DNA from 2 places in the Dongia sp. genome. Region 2 is predicted to be linked to the other one. Evidence: riboswitches for the same ligand, from Rfam matches in the RefSeq annotation. Region 2 holds a riboswitch; the other holds the start of a gene.
The links. Region 2 has a riboswitch for S-adenosylmethionine ahead of metZ (O-succinylhomoserine sulfhydrylase). Riboswitches for the same ligand answer to the same signal wherever they lie in the genome.
Positions count from the first base shown of each region.

Region 1: another riboswitch for S-adenosylmethionine. It lies ahead of metA (homoserine O-succinyltransferase); the one in region 2 lies ahead of metZ (O-succinylhomoserine sulfhydrylase).

Region 1 is NZ_JAYRKD010000034.1:60,015-64,421, forward strand. Features, by position in the region: gene ACH2CY_RS24875 (aminotransferase class III-fold pyridoxal phosphate-dependent enzyme) at 1-645, opposite strand, end outside; gene ACH2CY_RS24880 (Lrp/AsnC family transcriptional regulator) at 768-1,190, shown strand; gene metA (homoserine O-succinyltransferase) at 1,215-2,132, opposite strand; SAM riboswitch at 2,199-2,276, opposite strand; gene alkB (DNA oxidative demethylase AlkB) at 2,317-2,952, opposite strand; gene ACH2CY_RS24895 (hypothetical protein) at 2,952-3,569, opposite strand; gene ACH2CY_RS24900 (antibiotic biosynthesis monooxygenase family protein) at 3,659-4,321, shown strand; gene ACH2CY_RS24905 (arginase family protein) at 4,318-4,407, opposite strand, start outside.
Region 2 is NZ_JAYRKD010000021.1:44,233-48,639, reverse strand. Features, by position in the region: gene ccrA (crotonyl-CoA carboxylase/reductase) at 1-857, opposite strand, end outside; gene ACH2CY_RS19550 (YMGG-like glycine zipper-containing protein) at 1,309-1,608, opposite strand; gene ACH2CY_RS19545 (hypothetical protein) at 1,828-2,172, opposite strand; SAM riboswitch at 2,405-2,481, shown strand; gene metZ (O-succinylhomoserine sulfhydrylase) at 2,534-3,730, shown strand; gene ACH2CY_RS19535 (nuclear transport factor 2 family protein) at 3,727-4,122, opposite strand; gene ACH2CY_RS19530 (methylmalonyl-CoA mutase family protein) at 4,276-4,407, shown strand, end outside.

The DNA.
Region 1 (4,407 bases), on a different contig from region 2:
CAGCAGGTTGTTGTCATTGGCGTCGCCGTGGATGACCTGCGCGCGCAGGCGCGCCAGCCGCGGCGCCACTTTGGCCTCGAAACGCTCGAGGAAGTAATCGACCAGGGTGCGCTGCTTCGGCTCGATGAGAAAGTCGAGCCGCCCGCGCGAGCGGCCGGCCTGCTTGATGTCCCAGTCGAAATCGCGATGGGCGCCGGGGTGGCCGAAGCTCTGCAGCGCGCGATCCAGTCGCCCCAGGCATTCGCCGAGGCTGGCATGGAGCGCCGCCGTCCGCTGGCTGCCGGAATAGAGCTGGCCGGGCAGCCAGCTCACCAGCCGCACGAAATGCTCGGCGCCACCGCGTATGCCGGTCCGGCCGAGATCCTCGCCGGCGAGGGTTGGGCGCAGATGCGGCAAAGGCAGATCGGGATCGGCGGTCTGGATGTGGCGGAGCAGGGCGGCCTGGAAGGCCAGCGCCTGGTGATCCTCGGCCGCGTTGGCGATCTTCAGCACCCAGCTGGTGCCATTCGCCTCGGTCAGCCGGAAGTTCTGGTCGCGCTCGCTGTCGAGCGGCGCGAGCTTGCCGGAAAGGCCGTAGAGCGTATCGGCGATGCCGGCCACTTCGGCGGCAGAGAATTGCGGCGGCAGCGTGGTCAGGACCGACATGGAACACTCGCTGTGGGACTGGGGAATCATTGACCCGGAGCCCAATTTGCGGAGGATGGGGGCCGCAACACAACCGCCCTTTTGGCTCCCCATTCCGCCACTTTGACCGGCCCAGCCGCCTGATGCGCCCAATCGACGAAAAGGACCGGCAGATCCTCGACTTGCTGCGGGCGGATGCGCGCCTGCCGCTGAAGACCCTGGCCGCCAAGGTGGGGCTGGCGCGCTCGACCTTGCGGGACCGGTTGTCGAAGCTGGAGGCCGACGGCATCATCCGCGGCTACCGCGCCGAGATCGTCGAGGGCGGGCCGGCGGTGTCCGTCTATCTGTTCGTGCGGTTGAAGACCACGCCGGCGCCCGGCTTCATTGCCCTGCTGCGGCGGATCGCCGAGGTGCGGTCCTGCACCTCGCTGACCGGCGACATCGACCTGCTGGTCGAGCTCTCGGCTGCCAGCACCGAACGCATCAATGCGTTGCGCGACCGGGTCTCTTCCCATGAGGCGGTGGCCGATCTCACCACCTCGATCGTGCTCAATCGGGATATCTGAGCGGCCGCGATATCTGAACGCGACCTACGTCCCGACCTTCTCGATGTCGAAGGGGACCGTCTGGTAGATCTCGTTGATCCAGTTCGAGATGAAGAGATGCCCATGCGGGCGCCAGCGGTTGAGCGGCGTCTGGCTGGGATCGTCGTTCGGGAAGTAGTTGTGCGGCAGCTTGATCGGCACGTTGGCGGCGACGTCGCGAGAATACTCGTCGCCGAGCGAGTTCCCGTCGTATTCCATATGGTCGAGCACATAGAGACGGCGCGTGCCCTTGGTCTGGGCGATGCACACACCTTTGCTTTCCGAATAGGCCAGCACGTCCACGTCCGGGCAGGCCGCCACGTCGGCGGTGCGGATTTCCGCCCAGCGTGAGATCGGAATCTGGAATTCGTCGGAGAAACCGATCATGAAGGGCGAGGAGGTCTTGGTGATCTTCTGGCGATAGACTCCGAAAGCCTTCTCCGGCAGCTGGTGCTTCTGAATCTTGTGGAAATGATAAAGCGCGGCCATGCCCGCCCAGCAGACATTGACCGTCGAATGGACGTTGGTCTCGGTCCAGTCGAAGATCTGCTGCATCTCCGACCAATAGGTCACATCCTCATAGGGGATATGCTCGATCGGCGTGCCGGTGATCAGCAGGCCGTCGAACTTCCGCTGCTTCACGGCTTCCCAGGGCTGATAGAAGTTCAGCAGATGCTCTTCCGCCGTGTTCTTGGAGGTGTGGTTGCCGATCCGGATCAGTGAAAGCTCGACCTGCAGCGGGGTCGCGCCTAGCAGCCGCGCGAACTGCAGCTCGGTCTTGATCTTGTTCGGCATCAGGTTGAGCAGGCCAATCTGCATCGGGCGGATGTCCTGACGCACGGCCACGGTCTCGGTCATGAGACGAACGCCCTCGTTGACGAGGGTCTGGAAGGCGGGGAGCTTGTCTGGAATCTTGATCGGCATCTGCGTTCACCCAAAGAGCGGTCATCTGACTCGCCTCGGGGTCCGCAGCCTTGGAAATCTCTGATGGGGATTCCGCAGGCGGCCCTTTAGCGAGTTGTTTAACGTGGCTGCAAGCCGGCCGGCCAAATCACCACGGAATATCTTCCATTTAGCCCAACGGGCGCCAAAGCGCCAGTGACAAAAATCACCCTAAGGCCCTGCGAAAGGTCAGGTTTATGCGTTTTTCCCCCAACAGCGGATGGTTGCCGTCCTTGAGGGTGGCGACGCCGTGGAAAGTGAGGCGGGATGGACCACCCCAGACCGCGACATCGCCGTGGACCAGGGGGTATTTGGCGGTCGGATCCCCGCGCTTCGCCCCGCCGAACAGGAAGGTGGCGGGCAGGCCGAGCGAGACCGAGACGATCGGCTGGCTCATGTCCAGCTCGTCCTGGTCCTGGTGCAGGGAGAGCTTGGTGCCGGGTTCATAACGGTTGATCAGGCAGGAATCCGGCTGGAAGTCCCGGTAGCCGGCCTCTGCCGCGGCTTCGGCGGCAAGGCTCTGGAAGCAGATCGGCATCGGCGGCCAGGGCCTGCCGGTCGTGGGGTCGGTCGGGCTGTAGCGATAGCCCTTGCGGTCGGTCACCCAACCGACGCTGCCGCAGGTCGTCATCGCCACCGACATCGTGTAGCCGCCGGGCGTCATCATGTGGCGAAACGGCGCTTCCGCGGCGACGGCCTCGATCGCCGCCAGCAACGCCGTCTCGCGGGGCAAGGCGAAGCCGCGGAGCAGCACGGCACCCGCCGCCATCGTCTCGCGCCGCTCGGCGAAAAGATCCGGCATCATGCCGCGGCGCTCGCATGCAGCACCGGGCGATAACCGGCGCGCAAGGCGGCGAGGGTCGAGGGCGGCGTCAGCATGCCTTCGGCCCGCGGCGATTTGTCGATGGATTCATACCCGAACGGCGTCCAGCGTAGCGGACGTCCCTGCACGATCAGGCAGGCCGCATCGCCGGCGGTGATCATCGTCCCGTCCGGCAATCGCGCGATCGGGCCGGGTATCGGGTGGATGCGTTTCTTGCGTTGCTGCAGGCGTTCGCGGTGCAGGATGGCGTCCAGCTCCGGTGCGGCGAGAACGGGGCCGCCGTTGCCCTCGGCCCAGGCGGCACGAAAGGCCTCGATGCGATCGCGGCTGCAGTAGAAGCAGGGCCGATGGCCGGCGGCGAGCGCGGTCGCCTCGTCGAGGAAGAACAGCTCGGTCCAGCTTCGCCGCGCCATCGGCACGCGGTGGAGCTGCTTGTACTTCAGCTGGCAGATCAGCCAGCATTTGAGGCTCCAACGCTTCTTCAGCAAGCTCCGGGTCTCCGGGTCATGGATGATCCCGCGGTTGCCGGTGAACATCCCGCGGGCCGGGGTCGCGATGATCTCGCCGAAAGGGGTGACGCGATTCTGAAGCGGCATGACGATACGGGCCCGGCCGAACTGAAAAGGCGAACCTAGCCGGAGGGATGCTCTAATATCCATCCGGATCATGCTGATGGGAGCGGGTGATGTTCGCGGTGGTATTCGAGGTCCAGCCGAGATCCGACAAGTGGGACGACTATCTGGGCCTGGCCCAGCTGCTGAAGCCGGAGCTGCAGGCGATCGACGGATTCATCGATGTGACGCGCTATCACAGCCTGGCGCGGCCGGGCTGGCTGCTGTCGCTGTCGATCTGGCGCGATGAGAAGGCACTGGTGCGCTGGCGCACCCAGGCCAAGCACCATGGGGCCCAGGAGCGCGGACGCTCGGAGATCTTCGGCGACTATCACCTGCGGGTCGGCCAGATCACGCGCGATACAGCCGAGGCGGATCTGCCGGAGCAGCGGCTCGACGAAACCGCGGTGGGTGCGGGCACGACCGTCACGCTCGTCAGCGGCAAGCGGCCGCCGGAATGGGTGAAACAGAACGGTGCGCAGGCGGTCGCTGCGGATCTGGGCCTGAAGCCGGAAGCCGCGGGCCTGGTGGCCTGGGACGTGTTCGACGCGGTGCTGGCGCCGGGCGAGGTGATCCTGTTGCTGAGCTGGCGTGACCAGGCCGCGGCGGAAGCGTTCGAGGCGGCCCGCTCGGGTCCTGATGCCGGGTGGCTGCGACGGGTGCGGATCGTGCGCGACTACGGCATGTTCGATCGCCGGGAAGCGCCGCAATACTATCCCGACGCGGCGCGCCGCTAGGCGGCGTTGAGGCCCTCGCCGAGCGCCGCGGCGAAGCGTCGTGCGATCGATCCGTCGGAGTCGAGCTTCGGGTTGAAGATGGTGAT
Region 2 (4,407 bases):
GCGCTGTCGTCGACATCCGGGAGCTGGCCCCAGCAGTCGAAGTCGTTGCGGTTGATGACGCCCTTGGCGCCCAGCTGCATGACGAAGTCGCGCTTCGATTCATCGGAGATGATGCCGATCGCGTTGGCGCCGGCGGTGGAGATCAGCTGCACCGCCATCGAGCCCAAGCCACCCGAGGCGCCCCAGACCAGCACGTTGTGGCCCGGGCGCAGAATATGCGGGCGATGGCCGAACAGCATGCGGTAGGCGGTCGCGAGCGTCAGGGTGTAGCAGGCGCTCTCTTCCCAGGTGAGGTGCTTCGGCCGCGGCATCAGCTGGCGGCCCTGCACGCGGCAGAACTGGGCGAAGGAGCCGTCGGGAGTCTCATAACCCCAGATGCGCTGCGAGGGCGAGAACATCGGGTCGCCGCCGTTGCACTCCTCGTCGTCGCCGTCATCCTGGTTGCAATGGACCACGACCTCGTCGCCGACCTTCCAGCGCTTCACACGGGAGCCGATCGCCCAGACGATGCCGGACGCATCGGAGCCGGCGATGTGATACTCGGCCTTGTGCACGTCGAAAGGGGAGATCGGCTTGCCCAAGCCCGCCCAGACGCCGTTGTAGTTGACGCCCGCGGCCATCACCATGACCAGGACCTCGTCGGCCTCGAGCTTCGGCGTCTCCACGACCTCGACCTGCATCGACTTGTCGGGCGGGCCATGGCGCTCGCGACGGATCGCCCAGGCATACATCTTGGCAGGGACATGGCCGAGGGGCGGGATCTCGCCCAGCTCATAGAGCGCCTTCAGCGGCGGGCTTTTGGGCGCCTCCGCGCCATTCTTCTTGGTCAGCGGAATGACGACGGCATTGTCACTCATAAGCCTGCTCCCATGCCCCCTAGAGGTGTCCAAATTAATTCGCAGATGCGAAATCCGTTGCATCCTGCCTTCGCAATTGCAGAAGGGTCAAGCCCGATTCTTTATGAAACTGTCTCAGAATAGGGGTCGTTTGTTCAAAAGATGCGCGATTGATCAAAAGTATGAAATTAAATACTGCACGCAAAGTGCGCGGCGCACCATTCACGGGGGTGGGACGGGGCGGGTGAGATCCGGCCCAAAAGAAAACGCCCGGCTTGCGCCGGGCGTCAGGCGAGGCATCTGCCTCAGCGACAAGGTCCAGGTCCGTGGGTGGGGAGACCGGGCCAGAGTTGGACCTCGTCGGGCGCTTTTGTGGTTCCAGTCGGGGGTCCGAAACCACAGCGCTTTTGATTATTCCGCTCTCAACAGTTGCCTGTGTTCCCGTGTGGTTGATGGAGCCTCGCGGTCGATCCTAACGGTCGTCGCCGCAGCAAAGCGCGCCCGTAGCGGCACCCGCGGCACCGCCGATCAGCGCGCCCGCAACCGGTGCACCAAAGAGCAGGCCCACGCCGGCACCGCCCGCTGCGCCAATGGCGCCGCCCGACACGGTCCGCTGTTCCTGGTTCGACATGCCAGAGCAGCCGGACAGGAAAGCCACGAGTAGAACGCTCGCGATAACGCGCTTCATGGGATGTGACTCCTTCTCAAATTCCATGACCCGCGAGAGGTTCCCCCGTAGGGCGAATTCCGTGGTGGAAAGCCCTTCGGTCATCTCGCCTCAGTAAACGATCGAGCGCGTCAAAAGTTCGCGGCCGGCCCTGCAAATTCGGAGCGAATTCTCCGAGTCGTTTTTTCTCAATTGGATTTCAGGGGCTTAAGCACGCGGATTCACGGCAGTGTGAATCCGCTCACGGCAGCGTGTGCTGGAAACAAGAACGCCCCGGCCTTGCGGCCGGGGCGCTTGTTGTTGCCGCTGATGCAGCGCGCGAGGTCAGAGCCGGAACTGCAGGCTGATCGCCGGCTGCGGCTGCGGGACGACATAGACCGGCGGCGGCGGCGCGTAATAGACGCGCGGCGGCGCTTCGTAATAGACGGCCGGCGGCCGCGGCTGCACATAATGGATGCGCGGCGGCGGTGAATAATAATAGCCGTTGCGCACGACCACGCGCGGACCATCGTCCCAGTCGCCTTGGCCATGCTTCTTCCAGTGCTTGCCGTGGCCCCAGCCGTTGCCATGCGAGTCATCGGCTTGCGCGGCCGAGGCGCCGACGGCCATCAAAGCCAAACCGCCAGCGAGAGCGGCGGCGATCGTCTTCGATCCTTTGAGGCGCAACATGATTTTTCTCCACTCCTGTCGGGGGCTGATCCTGCCCTGCGCAGGCCGCGATCCCGGTGTTGAGTGATTGGAATCGCGGTTCGTCCCCGCTCATACAACGCGCGAGCCTAATCAACCCCTCTGCCGCCGGCGGTCACTTCGCCGTGAAGGCGGTGCCGCTAAGCCTCTGAAGATTGCGGCAGAATCGTGGCGCGTCCGCTTGGTTGACATTCGCGTCCCGGCGTGGATACTCGCGGGACTTCGTGGCGATTTGAGCTCGGCTTGCGGCCACGTTAAACATGCAGCTAAAAGGGTCTGGGACACGCATTTTGCACCTCGACCTTGCCGGTCGGGGTGTTTTTGTGTCCGGAGGTCTGATTCAATGACGAGCAAACGCGAGATCAAGTCGCACTGGCGCAGCGCGACGCGCCTGGTGCATGCGGGCCAGTCCCGCTCGGGTTTCAAGGAGACCGCGGAGCCGGTCTACTTCACGTCCGGCTATATCTATGAGAGCGCGGAGGAGGCAGAGGCCGCCTTCAACAATTCGCAGCCGCGCTTCGTCTATTCGCGCTTCGGCAACCCGACGGTCGCGATGTTCGAGGAGCGGATGGCCGACCTCGAAGGCGCCGAAGCCGCGCGCGGAACCGCGAGCGGCATGGCCGCGGTCTTCGCCGCACTCGCCTGCCAGGTGAAGGCCGGCGATCGCATCGTCTCCTCCGATGCGCTGTTCGGCTCCTGCCAGTTCATCCTGGCCGAGATCCTGCCGAAATGGGGCGTCGAATGCGTGTTCGTCGACGGGCGCGACAACGACGCCTGGAAGCAGGCGCTCGGCAAGCCGACCAAGGCGGTGTTCCTGGAGACGCCGAGCAACCCGAGCCTGCGGCTGGTCGATCTCGAGGCGGTGAGCAAGCTGGCGCATGCCGCGGGCGCCACGGTGGTGGTCGACAACGTCTTCGCGACGCCGCTGCTGCAGCAGCCGCTGAAGCTCGGCGCAGATGTCGTGGTCTATTCCGCGACCAAGCATATCGACGGCCAGGGGCGCACCTTGGGCGGCGTCATCCTGGGCACGCAGAAATTCATCACCGAGACCCTGCAGCCCTTCCTGCGCCATACCGGCCCTTCATTGAGTCCGATGAATGCCTGGGTGCTGCTGAAAGGCCTGGAGACCTTGGAGCTGCGGGTCACGCGACAGGCGGCCAGCGCCGAGACCATCGCGCGCAAGCTCTCGGGGCATGCGAAGCTGGCGCAGGTGCTCTACCCGACGCTGGAAGGCTTCCCGCAGCGCGCGCTGGCCCAGAAGCAGATGAACGGTGGCGGCACCATGGTCGGCTTCAGCCTGAAGGGCGGCAAGGCGGCCGCCTTCAAGTTCCTGAACGCGCTCCAGCTGGTGCTGATCTCCAACAACCTCGGCGATGCGAAGTCGCTGGCGACGCATCCGATGACCACCACGCACCAGCGCCTCACCGCCGAGCAGCGGGCGGCGCAGGGCATCGACGACGGGCTGATCCGCGTCTCGGTCGGCCTCGAGGATGTTGAGGACATCATCGAGGACCTGGAGCAGGCGCTGCGCGCGGTTTAGCGCGCGTTCGCCGAGGCTTCGGTGTCGTAGATGCCGAGGAAGCGGGTGATCTTGCCCTGCTTCACGGTGAAGACGTGCACCCATTCGCTCTCGAAGACTTTGCCGGAGGGGATCGCGGCGCAGCGCTCCCAGCCGATCACGGTGACATGCTCGCCGCCCGGCATGAACTCGCGCGGCTCGAAGGCCTGGATGTCGTCGGCCGCGGCGACCGCGGCGAACCAGGCGGCAACCTCCGCCTTCTTGAAGCGGCCGGTATAGGGAAGGCGCTTCGGGCCGATGAAGCGCCAGTCCACGTCCTCGCTCAGCAGATGGACGATGGCCGGAATGTCGCCACGGCCGAAGGCATGATAGGCGGCGCGGACCACGTCCACGCCGGCGTCGCTGATCAGCATGCTGTCCTCCCAGTTGGGTTGTGCTGATCCTCCTTCGCGGGGCTTGCGACTTTGGATGCAGCGCGGGGGACTTGCCTGGGGATGCCTGCCCGGGGCAATATTGCAGTGCACAATGAAAAGCCGGCCAAATCGGCGGATTTTGGGAGAGGGTGGATGAGCGGCGAGAAGCGGGAGCAGCCCCCCAGGGATTTACCTTGGCTGTTCCGGACCTATTCCGGGCACAGCTCAGCGGCGGCCTCGAACCGGCTTTACCGGACCAATCTCGCGCGCGGCCAGACCGGGCTC